3 regions of the Pseudomonas sp. TE3911 genome follow, and region 2 is predicted to be linked to each of the others. Evidence: riboswitches for the same ligand, from Rfam matches in the RefSeq annotation. Region 2 holds a riboswitch; each other region holds the start of a gene.
The links. A riboswitch is a leader RNA that binds a small molecule or an ion and turns the genes downstream of it on or off. The one in region 2 is predicted to bind cobalamin.

Region 1 (3,918 bases), 1.9 Mb from region 2:
GTAATCCCTGAACCCAATACCTAACTAAATGTGGGAGGGGGCTTGCCCCCGATAGCGAAGTATCAGTCACAGTATCTGTGCCTGACCCACTGCTATCGGGAGCAAGCCCCCTCCCACATTGGTTTTGTGATGCTTCTGGGGGCGTTTATTTGGCCGCCGACACCCGCCATACCTTGTTCCCCACGTCATCCGCCACCAGCAAGTCCCCTTGCTGATCAATCACCACGCCCACTGGGCGGCCCATGGCTTTCTCATCTTTATCGAGGAAGCCGGTCAGCACGTCCACCGGCTGACCTTTAGGCTGGCCTGCCTCGAATGGCACGAAAATCACCTTGTAGCCGCTGTGCGGCTTGCGATTCCACGAGCCATGCTGGCCGATGAATGCGCCGTTGCTGAACGGCGCCGGGAGTTTGCTGCCCTCGGCGAACGTCAGGCCCAAAGAAGCGGTGTGCGGCCCTACGGCGTAGTCCGGCGCAATGGCCTTGGCGACCAGGTCCGGGTTCTGCGGCGTGACGCGCACATCCACATGCTGGCCGTAATAGCTGAACGGCCAGCCATAGAAACCGCCGTCCTTGACCGAGGTGATGTAGTCCGGCACCAGGTCGCTGCCGATCTCGTCGCGCTCGTTCACCGCTGTCCACAGCTTGCCGCTCTGCGGTTCCCAAGCCATACCATTGGGGTTGCGCAGGCCGGAGGCGAAAATACGGTGCTGGCCGCTGGCGCGGTCGACTTCCCAGATCGCGGCACGCCCCTGTTCCGCCTCCAGGCCGTTTTCACCGACATTGCTGTTTGAGCCGACGCTCACGTACAGCTTGCTGCCATCCTTGCTGGCCACCACGTTTTTCGTCCAGTGATGGTTCAGCGGACCGCCTGGCAAGTCGACCACCTTGGAGCCTTGGGCCTTGATGGCAGTTTCGCCTGGCTGATAGGGGAAACGCAGCAGCTTGTCCGAGTCGGCCACATACAGGTCGTTTCCGACCAGGGTCATACCGAACGGCGAATTGAGGTTTTCCAGGAACACCGTACGTGTTTCGGCGACGCCGTCGTGGTCGGCATCGCGCAATAGAGTGATACGGTTCGGGCTCGGCACCCCGGCGCCGGCACGTCCCATGACCTTCTCCATGACCCAGCCGCGTATGCCCTTGGCGTCATCCGGTTTGGGCGGTGCGTTGGTTTCCGCCACCAGCACATCGCCATTGGGCAACACATACAGCCAGCGCGGGTGGTCGAGGCCCTCGGCGAACGCGGCCACTTGGGTGCCGGGGGCTGCCGTTGGCTTCGCGCCATCTGGCCAGCCGATGGCTGGAGCGATGTTGACGGTAGGGATCAGCGTTTTGTTCGGTTCCGGCAGTCGGGGCGAGGGGCCGGTGCCGTCGGAAACCTTCAGGGTTGAGCTTTCTCCGCACGCCGCGAGGGTGCCGGCAAGCATGATTAACAGGGCGAGTCTGGTTTTATGCATGGTGTTCTCCTTGATACCTGTAAGGGTAGAGGAGGGCGGTGGTGCGATGGTTCAAGTACTCGACTAGCTTTCATTGACGCTCCACCCCCAACCCACTAACCTTCGCCGCTTGTTCCAGGTGCTCTGTGACCCGTGGGTCGACAGAGTGAAACAGGGAAGCCGGTGAGTGAGCGCGCTTGTACACAGCGCCGCCGCAATTCCGGCGCTGCCCCCGCAACGGTAAATGAGTCAAGACGCTGCTTTTGCCACTGTATCGCGTGCGATATGGGAAGGCGCAGCGTTGGCCTGCTTGCTCTCTACAAGAGCTGCGCCACTCATGAGCCCGGAGACCGGCCTGGATCATCCAACAGCATCACGGTGGGCGATGCTTGGCTGTCTGTTTTTTCTTTTTCCTGCCCGCCGTTTTTGTCCAGCCCCAACGGAGAGCTGCCATGACCGATACCCCCGACCGCGACGAACGCCACTTGGCGCGCATGCTGCGCAAAAAAGCCGTGATCGACGAGCGCATCGCCAACTCCCCTAACGAATGCGGCTTGCTGCTGGTACTCACCGGCAACGGCAAAGGCAAGAGCAGCTCGGCGTTTGGGATGCTCGCTCGCGCCATGGGCCATGGGATGCAATGCGGTGTGGTGCAGTTCATCAAGGGGCGTAACAGCACTGGCGAAGAGTTGTTTTTCCGCCGCTTCCCCGAGCAAGTGCGTTTCCACGTCATGGGCGAAGGCTTTACCTGGGAAACCCAGGACCGCCAGCGCGATATCGCCGCCGCCGAGGCAGCCTGGGCGGTATCCCGCGAACTGCTGCAAGACCCAACCATCGGCCTGGTGGTGCTGGACGAGCTGAACATAGCCCTCAAGCACGGCTACCTCGACCTGGACCAAGTGCTCAGCGACCTGCAAGCCCGCCCGCCGATGCAACACGTGGTGGTCACTGGCCGTGGCGCTAAGCCGGAGCTGATCGAGATGGGCGACACCGTCACCGAAATGGGCATGCTCAAACACGCATTCCAGGCCGGTATCAAGGCACAGAAGGGCGTCGAACTTTGAATCAGCCCCGTCATTGCCCGGCCGTATTGATCGCCGCACCGGCGTCCGGCCAAGGCAAAACTACCGTCACCGCCGCCCTGGCCCGTTTGCACCGCAATCTGGGACGTAGGGTGCGCGTGTTCAAATGCGGTCCGGACTTTCTGGACCCGATGATCCACGAACGCGCCAGCGGTGCGCCGGTGTATCAATTGGATATGTGGATGGTGGGCGAGCAGGAAAGTCGCCGCCTGCTGTGGGAAGCGGCGGGGGAGGCCGACCTGATCCTGATCGAAGGCGTGATGGGTCTGTTCGACGGCACGCCCTCCAGTGCCGACCTGGCGCGGCACTTCGGCGTGCCGGTGCTGGGCGTGATTGATGGCACCGCCATGGCCCAAACCTTTGGTGCTCTGGCGCTAGGCCTTGCGCGCTACCAGCCGGATCTACCGTTCGCGGGCGTGTTGGCCAACCGCGTCGGCACGTTGCGTCATGCGCAATTGCTCGAAGGTAGCCTCACTGAAGGCCTGCGCTGGTACGGCGCGCTGTCCCGCGAGACGGGAATCGAGCTGCCGAGCCGTCATCTGGGCCTGGTTCAAGCCAGCGAACTGAATGACCTCGATGCACGCCTGGACGCCGCCGCCCAAGCCTTGGGCAGCAGTTGCGAAGTCGCTTTACCGCCGCCCGTGACCTTCGCCGCGCCTGAAGTGATCGAAGCTGAGCCGTTGTTGGCCGGTGTCCGCATTGCCGTGGCCCGCGACGAAGCCTTCGCCTTCACCTACGGCGCCAGTCTTGACCTGTTGCGGGCGATGGGCGCTGAGCTGACATTTTTCTCCCCGATCCACGATCGCGAATTACCTGACGCCGACAGTCTGTATCTGCCTGGTGGCTACCCGGAACTGCACCACCAGGCGTTGTCGGAAAATACTCCGATGCTCGACGCCATCCGTGCTCACCATGCGGCGGGTAAGCCGTTGCTCGCTGAGTGTGGCGGCATGCTCTACCTGCTGAACTCCCTCACCGACGTCGACGGCAACCGCGCCGAACTGCTCGGCCTGTTGCAGGGTGATGCAGTGATGCAAAAGAAACTGGCGGCCCTGGCGCTGCAAAGCGTCGAATTGCCGGAAGGCGTACTGCGCGGCCATACCTATCACCACTCCCTGACCAGCACCGAATGGCAACCGATTGCCCGTGGTTTGAGCCCCAATGGTGGGCGCGGGGCCGAAGCGGTCTACCGACAGGGGCGGATGACGGCCTCTTACGTGCACTTCTACTTTCCGTCGAATCCGGCTGCTGTGGCCGCATTGTTTTTACCCACGATAGCGCCATGACTGACAACGCCTTCCCCCAGGCCGACCGCGATGCCGTTTACCGCGCCATTGCCGAACGCCGCGACATGCGTCACTTCAGCGGTGGCACTGTCGCCCCTGAATTGCTCCACCG
Region 2 (3,918 bases):
GCCTGCACGTCATCCAGCAAATCCTCGACCACCGCGAGGCAGCCGGGCTCTTTCAAACTGGCCACCGCCATCGGCAACGGGTTGAGGCCCGCCGCCTGCAAGCGCTGGCAGAACACATCGATAAAACCGGTATTGGCCGCCTGCAAATGGGAGCGATAGAACAGCACCGCCGCCACGGGATGGTCGGCGTGCCAATCTGCCTGCCAGTCGCTCAGGCAAGCATTGGCTTTGCCGGGATGATAAATCGCCGTACGCGGCAAGGCTTGCGGCTCGGCCCACGGGTAGTCGCGGCCCATATAGCCGCTGGCCAGGCAGCGATAAAAGTCCAGCGCGTTGCCCAGCCCGCCCTGGCGCAGAAACTGCCACAAGCGATCCCGCGCCTCGACGCCGACGGTACTGAGACCGCTGAGTTCCGGGTCCGGGCGATCATCCCCCGGCACCAGGATCAGCTGCACACCGCGCTCGGCCAACTCCACCAAGCGCTCGATGCCGTAGCGCCAATAACCGATGCCACCGTGCAGGGAAATCAGGATGACCTTCGCGTGGCGCAGCACCTCATCGACATACAGGTCGACCGAAGCGTGGTTCTGCACCTGCATCGGGTTGGCCAGGCGCAGGCTCGGGTAGTCATCCGGCAACTGCTGGGCCGCTTCGGCCAGCAGCGCCAGGCTGGAATCACCGCTGCACAGGATCACCAGCTCGGCGGGGGTTTGTCCAAGGTCGGCAATATTGTCGTCCGCGACAAAACCACCGGGCTGAGTCCTGAGCAGGTGCATGGATTAAACGCTGAGCGCGGCGCGCAGTTGCGCTTCGAGGCCGACCGCATCCAGGTCCTGGCCGATCAGCACCAGGCGCGTGATGCGTGCTTCGTCAGCACCCCAGGCGCGGTCGAAGTGTTTGTCAAAGCGGGTGCCCACGCCCTGGATCAACAGGCGCATCGGCTTGTTCGGGATCGCGGCGAAGCCTTTGACACGCAAGATGCCGTGTTGCACGACCAGTTGAGTCAATGCGTCGAGCAGCAGCGCTTCGTCGGCCTGGGGCAAGTCGATGGAGATGGAATCAAACGCATCGTGGTCGTGATCGTCTTCACCTTCGTGGTGATGATCGTGATGGCTATGACGACCGTCGATATGCTCTTCGGAGCCGGCGCCCAGGCCAATCAACACGTCCAGGGGCACGCGACCGCTGCTGGCTTCGATGATTTTGACGGCTGGCGGCAGCTCTTCGGCGACTTCCAGGCGCACACGGGCCAGGTCTTCCGAGCTGATCAGATCGGCCTTGTTGAGGATGACCAGGTCCGCGCTGGCCAATTGGTCGGCGAACAGCTCGTGCAGTGGCGACTCATGGTCCAGGTTCGGGTCGAGTTTGCGCTGGGCGTCCACTTGATCGGGGAACGCAGCAAAGGTACCGGCGGCCACGGCCGGGCTGTCGACCACGGTGATCACCGCGTCAACCGTGCAGGCGCTGCGGATTTCCGGCCACTGGAAGGCTTGCACCAGCGGTTTTGGCAGGGCCAGGCCCGAGGTTTCGATGAGGATATGATCGAGGTCGCCGCGACGGGCGACCAGTTCGCGCATCACCGGGAAGAACTCTTCCTGCACGGTGCAGCACAGGCAGCCGTTGGCCAGTTCGTACACGCGGCCATTGGCTTCTTCTTCGGTGCAACCGATGGAGCACTGCTTGAGGATTTCACCATCAATGCCCAACTCGCCGAACTCATTGACGATGACGGCGATGCGACGGCCCTGGGCGTTGTCGAGCATATGGCGCAGCAAGGTGGTTTTGCCCGAGCCGAGGAAGCCGGTAACGATAGTGACGGGGAGTTTGGCCAGTGTTTTCATCGGATGCCCTTGGGGGCGGGCATACGGGACGATAGGCCCTGCGGCGCGGCGCAGAAGCGGATTTCGTCACCGGATCACCCCGCCCGGTTGAATTAGAAAATCGGTTGCGAGGCAGGTCTCCTGGCTTAGGGCTTGCGGGTCGCTAGACCGGCGCCGGCTGCGCCTTCCCGCCGTTGATGGCAGTGGCGTGGCAGTCGGATGAACCCTTCACAGTTGCGGGGGCAGCCGCGGATTGAACCGCGTTCCCTTCTTAGCTTCGGCCTGGGCCGAAGAACCTCGAAGGTGCAAGGCTACAGGGGCTCGGTGAATTTGACTACCGTCGCTCTGCATGCTTTCCTACATGCCTTGTTTCGGGTGCCCTTCACAGGGTGAAACGGGAAACCGGTAAATCATGGCTACCATGACCAGTCCGGTGCTGCCCCCGCAACGGTAAGCGAGTGAAGCGTCAGATCCACTGTGCCTGTAAGGCATGGGAAGGCGATGCTTTATAGACCCAGTGTCCCTCGCAAGCCCGGAGACCGGCCCGAAAAATCAGATAACAAACCCGCGGTGGGCGGGCGCTGTTCGGAACTCTGCGTGCCTGGCTCGCGGGGTTTTCATGCGCTCGTTTCATCCAGACACCTGAAAGGGACGCGCCATGTCGATCATCAGCAGCACTTCGCACTCCGCCAGCAGCACCTCTACCTTGAGCCAACGCCTGACCGCCGCCATCGGCGCGTCGATCCTCGGCGCGTGTCTGGTGTATTTCGCCGGTTTCTCGCATATCGAGGCGGTGCACAACGCTGCCCACGATACCCGCCACAGCGCCGCGTTCCCGTGCCACTGAGACCTGCCGACATGATCAAGCGTATTGCGCAAACCGCAGGTTTCACCGGCCTGTTGGCCGCGCTGCTGCTGACCCTGCTGCAAAGCTTTTGGGTCGCCCCGCTGATTCTTCAGGCGGAAACCTTTGAAAAAGCCCCGGCGGCAACCGAAGTGGTGCATGAGCACGCTGCCGGCGCTGCTGCCCACACCCACGATGCCGAAGCCTGGGAGCCTGAAGATGGCTGGCAGCGCGTGCTGTCGACCACCGGTGGCAACTTGGTGGTGGCGGTTGGTTTTGCACTGATGCTGGCCGGCCTCTACACATTGCGCGCCCCCACCCGCACGGCGCAGGGCCTGCTGTGGGGCCTGGCCGGTTACGCAACCTTCGTGCTGGCGCCGACGATGGGCCTGCCACCCGAGTTGCCGGGCACCGCCGCCGCTGATCTGGCACTGCGCCAGACGTGGTGGATCGGCACTGCGGCCTCCACCGCTGCCGGGATTGCGCTGATCGTGTTCGGGCGCAACTGGCTGCTGAAAGTGCTGGGCGCTGCCATCCTCGCGGTACCGCACGTCATTGGCGCGCCGCAACCGGAAGTGCACGCAATGCTCGCGCCGCAAGCCCTGGAAACGCAGTTCAAAATCGCTTCGCAACTGACCAACGTGGCATTCTGGCTGGCCCTGGGGCTGATCAGCGCCTGGCTGTTCCGCCGCAAACGCGACGATCAATACTCCGCATGACCTACGTGGTCGGCCTGGGTTGCCAGCGGGGTTGTGAGGTTCATACCCTGCTGGCGCTGTTTGATACCGCTCTCGCCGAGGCAGGGATTGATCCCCAATGCATCACCGCGCTGGCCAGTATCGACCGCAAACACGACGAGCCAGGCTTACTGGCTCTGGCACGGCACTTGAACCTGCCGCTGGAGTGCTTCAACGCCGAGCAACTGGCGATTTATGAACACCGGCTAAGCCACAAGTCCGACGTCGCGTTCGCCCACACGGGGTGTTACGGCATCGCCGAAAGTGCCGCCCTGGCCCTTGTTGAACAGCTCGGCGGCGCGCCTGCCCAGTTGCTCATCACCCGCAAAAAAACCGCCCAAGCCACCTTTGCGTTGGCCTGCGCCGGTTAAAACCCCGATAATCGCCCTCCCCGATCATGAGCAATCTTCATGCTCGCCCGTTTTTTGACAGGAATTCTCCATGACCGTCTACTTCATCGGCGCCGGCCCCGGCGACCCGGAATTGATTACCGTCAAAGGCCAGCGGCTGATCCGTA
Region 3 (3,918 bases), 1.6 Mb from region 2:
CGGGCCTGCTCGGAGCTGGCCGACTTGGTAATGAGAAACGCGGTCAGGGCATTGAACATCTGCGAACCGGCAATGCCCGCGAGGATGATCTGGCCGGTACCGCTCATAGAGCCGCTGGCCCGCGCGAGCAAGATCACCAGGGCAAACGCCGCCATGGCCCCGACAAACGCGCCGGCCGACAGTGAAATCAACCCGCCGCCCACGCCCATCAGCGCCACCAACACCGCGCCGGTGGAGGCGCCGGCGCTGATACCCAGCAGATAGGGATCGGCCAGCGGGTTGCGCAGCAACGACTGCAAGATCACCCCACAGGTGGCCAGCCCCGCACCGCACGCGGCAGCGACCAGGGCGCGCGTCAGGCGGTAGTTCCACACCACGCCTTCGTCGATTGGATCGAGCAGATAGCCGGCGTTCCACAGCTTATTGGCGAGCACTTGAAGCACCACCTGCGGATCGATGGACGTTTCGCCGATGGCCACGCCCGCGAGTAGGGCGGCTGAAAGCAGGGTCAGGGCGAGCAGGGTGCGGATCACGCTTTTACTCATTTGCGCAGGTCGTAGCCGTCGATGGCGCCGGCCAGCTGTTCAAGGCCATCGAACGTGCGGAGGCTGGCCTGCAACGCCAGGGCGTCGAGGATGATGATGCGGTTGTGTTTGACGGCGTCCATGTTGCGCGTGACCGGGTCGCTGCGCAGGAAGGCGAGTTTCTTTTCATGGTCGTCGGCAGGGTAGCGGCGACGGTCCATGCGGGCGATCACCAGGAACGTCGGGTTGGCCTTGGCGATGGTTTCCCAGCCAACGGCGGGCCACTCTTCATCGGACTGCACCACGTTGTGCAGGCCGAGGGTTTCGAGCATGAATTCGGGGATGCCCTTGTGGCCCGCCACGTACGGGTCGCTGGCTATCTCGGAACTGGAGAACCACACCAGCGCGCTGGCTTGCTTGAGGCCTTTACTCTGCGCCGTGGCAACGGACTTGGCCAGGCGCGCCTTGAGGTCGTCGTTCAGCTGTTGGCCGCGCGCCTGCACGTCGAAAATCTCGGCCAGTTGGCTGATGCTCTTGTAGAGGGTCTCGATGCGGAACGGCTCTAGCCGCGTGCCGTCGGCGCCCACCAGATTGTCCTTGCCTTCGCAGTCGGAAGGCAGCAGGTAGGTGGGGATCTTCAACTCGTGGAATTGCTCACGGGTGCCCACCACGCCTTGCGGGCCGACCACCCATTCCAGCTCGGCAGCCACCAGTTGCGGGCGTTTGGCGATCACGGCTTCAAAGCTTGGCTCGTTGTTGGCCAGGCGTTCGATTTTGTCGTTCTGCGCCTGGTACTGGGGCAGCACACTGTTGAACCACAGCGAGGTGCCGACCACTTTGTCGCCGACGCCCAGGGCATACAGCATTTCGGTGGCGGCCTGGCCGATGGTCACGCTGCGTGCGGGGGCTTGCGGGAAGGTCACGGCGCTGCCGCAGTTTTGGACCGTCAGCGGGTAGTGAGTGGGCGCCGCTTGAGCCAGGGCACAGAAACCCAGACCGGTGATCAGGGCAGTAACGCGTGGCAGCATGGGGCGATCTCCGTGTGAACCGTAGGTGAAGCAGGGGCAGTACGGCTCGGAAATACGCCCTTGAACGCTGCCGGTCGGGCAGGCAAGGATGTCCTTCCCGGACACCCCGCCGGTTAGTGATTGTGCTGGGCCGGCAGGTCTCCTGACTGATGCGTCTTCGCCACGCTCCAGCCTTCCCGGACGAGGTCCAGTGGCGTTAAGGAGCAGGCTCGGCACCTAAAGTTGCGGGGGCAGTTTCGATTGACGCCGCGGGCGGCGTTTCGAATTCCCTATTAGTCCCATGGGGGAACCGGCGGCGCTATGGTAGTTGATTCAGCCTCGCAGAGGGAGGCTGAGCTTCAGTTTGCGTGCCGGTGGCGCGATCTTCGATGTCGCGCCAAGTGATGGGGTCTATCGTTAAAAAGTCGCTAGGACGTTCGCGCCTCGCAAAAAGGAGGCGGCCAATGTGTGTTCGTCAGTAGCTTCGCAATCCGTTTTTTGCTTGATCCCGCCTAAATGCGCGATCAGATCGCTCACCACAACACGGCCACCTGCCATGAAAGGCCCGCTGCGCAGCCGGGGTTATTTTCGATCCAGCCACACCGTCTGCGCATTGCAGAACTCGCGAACGCCGAAGTGCGACAGCTCGCGACCGAATCCACTTTTCTTCACGCCGCCAAACGCCACCCGTGGGTCGGAGACGCTGAAGGCGTTGATGAAGATCCCGCCGGTTTCCAGCTGATTGGCGATATCCCGTGCTTTCGCTGCGTCAGTGGTGAAGATGCTCGCGGTGAGGCCGAACTCGCTGTCATTGGCCAGGGCCACCGCGTGGTCGGCGTCGCGGGCGGTGATGATCGAGGCCACGGGGCCGAACAGTTCCTGTTTGAACGAGGTCATCTGGTCGGTGACGTTGGCGAGTACGGTGGGCTCGTAGTAGTTGCCGTCGCCTGTGACTTTATGGCCGCCGAGCAACAGGGTCGCGCCTTCCTCCAGGGTGGCCTGGACCTGACCGTGCAACTCGTCGCGCAGGTCGAAGCGGGCCATTGGGCCAATGTAGGTGGCAACTGATGTGGGATCGCCCATCACCAGGGCACGGCTGGCTTCGACGAACTTGGCCGTGAAGGCTTCCACAACACCGGCTTCGATGATCAAGCGCTTGGCGGCGGCGCAGACTTGGCCACTGTTCTGGAAGCGGCCGATGAGCGCGGCTTGCACGGCGGCGTCGAGGTCGGCGTCGTTGAGCACGATGAACGGGTCGGAGCCGCCCAGTTCCAGCACGCTTTTTTTCAACGCTGCACCGGCCTGGGAGCCGATAGCGATGCCGGCGCGCACGCTGCCGGTGAGGGTCACGGCGGCAATACGTGGGTCCGCGATGGCTTTGGACACGCCCTCGGGGGTGACGTTGATCACTTCGAATAAGCCTTCAGCAAAGCCGGCTTTACGGAACGCTTGTTGGATCAGGTAGGCGCTGCCCATCACATTCGGCGCGTGTTTGAGCACGTAAGTGTTGCCGGCGAGCATGGTTGGCACGGCGCCGCGCAGTACCTGCCATACAGGGAAGTTCCACGGCATTACGGCGAGAATCGGGCCCAGCGGGCGGTATTCGATGTGGGCGGTGCCGTTGTCGACCAGGGTCGGTTCCGGGGCGAGCATGGCCGGGCCTTGGGCTGCGTACCATTCACTCAGTTGCGCGCATTTTTCGACTTCGGCACGTGCCTGGGCGATGGGTTTGCCCATTTCCAGAGTGATCATCTGCGCCATGGCTTCGGCTTGCTCGCGCAAGGCGGCGGCCAGGGCTAACAGCAGCTCGGCGCGCTGGCTCACCGGCTGGCGGCGCCAGGTGCGGAAGGCGCTGGTGGCGCGGTCGAGGGCGGCATCCAGCTGCGCTGTTGTTTCGTAGGGATAGTTGCCGACGGTTTGGCCGTTGGCGGGGTTGATCGATAAGGCGTGGGTGTTCGCGTTCATGGCACCGTCCTGTGTACGTTGGGAATGGAGGTCAGCGTACGGGGCTGGATCTTTTCTGGAAACTGAATAATATTAAGCAATACGTTCACGAATGGAGAATGAATTGGATCTCGTGCAACTGGAAATCTTCAAGGCCGTCGCCGAACAAGGCAGCATCAGCGCCGCCGCGCAGTTGATTCATCGGGTGCCGTCAAACTTGACCACGCGGATCAAGCAACTGGAGCAGGATCTGGGCGTGGAGCTGTTTATCCGCGAGAAGAGCCGACTGCGCCTGTCGCCGGCGGGTTGGAATTTCCTCGGTTACGCGCGGCGCATTCTCGATCTGGTGCAAGAGGCCCGCGCGACGGTGGCGGGGGAAGAACCTCAGGGGGCGTTTGCCCTCGGCTCCCTGGAAAGCACGGCGGCGGTGCGTATCCCGGCGT

Region 1: it holds a riboswitch for cobalamin, as region 2 does, so the genes downstream of both, cobO (cob(I)yrinic acid a,c-diamide adenosyltransferase) here and ACVWXD_RS12335 (CbtB domain-containing protein) in region 2, are expected to answer to the same signal.
Region 3: it holds a riboswitch for cobalamin, as region 2 does, so the genes downstream of both, ACVWXD_RS05115 (ABC transporter substrate-binding protein) here and ACVWXD_RS12335 (CbtB domain-containing protein) in region 2, are expected to answer to the same signal.

Annotation. Positions count from the first base shown of each region.
Region 1 covers NZ_JBSSFP010000001.1:788,529-792,446, forward strand. Annotated here, with positions in the region: gene ACVWXD_RS03670 (C40 family peptidase) at 1-11, shown strand, start outside; gene ACVWXD_RS03675 (PQQ-dependent sugar dehydrogenase) at 146-1,459, opposite strand; cobalamin riboswitch at 1,559-1,811, shown strand; gene cobO (cob(I)yrinic acid a,c-diamide adenosyltransferase) at 1,891-2,502, shown strand; gene ACVWXD_RS03685 (cobyrinate a,c-diamide synthase) at 2,499-3,806, shown strand; gene bluB (5,6-dimethylbenzimidazole synthase) at 3,803-3,918, shown strand, end outside.
Region 2 covers NZ_JBSSFP010000001.1:2,700,372-2,704,289, forward strand. Annotated here, with positions in the region: gene cobN (cobaltochelatase subunit CobN) at 1-776, opposite strand, end outside; gene cobW (cobalamin biosynthesis protein CobW) at 780-1,841, opposite strand; cobalamin riboswitch at 1,935-2,135, opposite strand; cobalamin riboswitch at 2,177-2,382, shown strand; gene ACVWXD_RS12335 (CbtB domain-containing protein) at 2,479-2,667, shown strand; gene ACVWXD_RS12340 (CbtA family protein) at 2,679-3,383, shown strand; gene ACVWXD_RS12345 (cobalamin biosynthesis protein) at 3,380-3,772, shown strand; gene cobM (precorrin-4 C(11)-methyltransferase) at 3,843-3,918, shown strand, end outside.
Region 3 covers NZ_JBSSFP010000001.1:1,108,355-1,112,272, forward strand. Annotated here, with positions in the region: gene ACVWXD_RS05110 (FecCD family ABC transporter permease) at 1-545, opposite strand, end outside; gene ACVWXD_RS05115 (ABC transporter substrate-binding protein) at 542-1,552, opposite strand; cobalamin riboswitch at 1,668-1,861, opposite strand; gene ACVWXD_RS05120 (aldehyde dehydrogenase family protein) at 2,114-3,496, opposite strand; gene ptrR (putrescine utilization regulator PtrR) at 3,600-3,918, shown strand, end outside.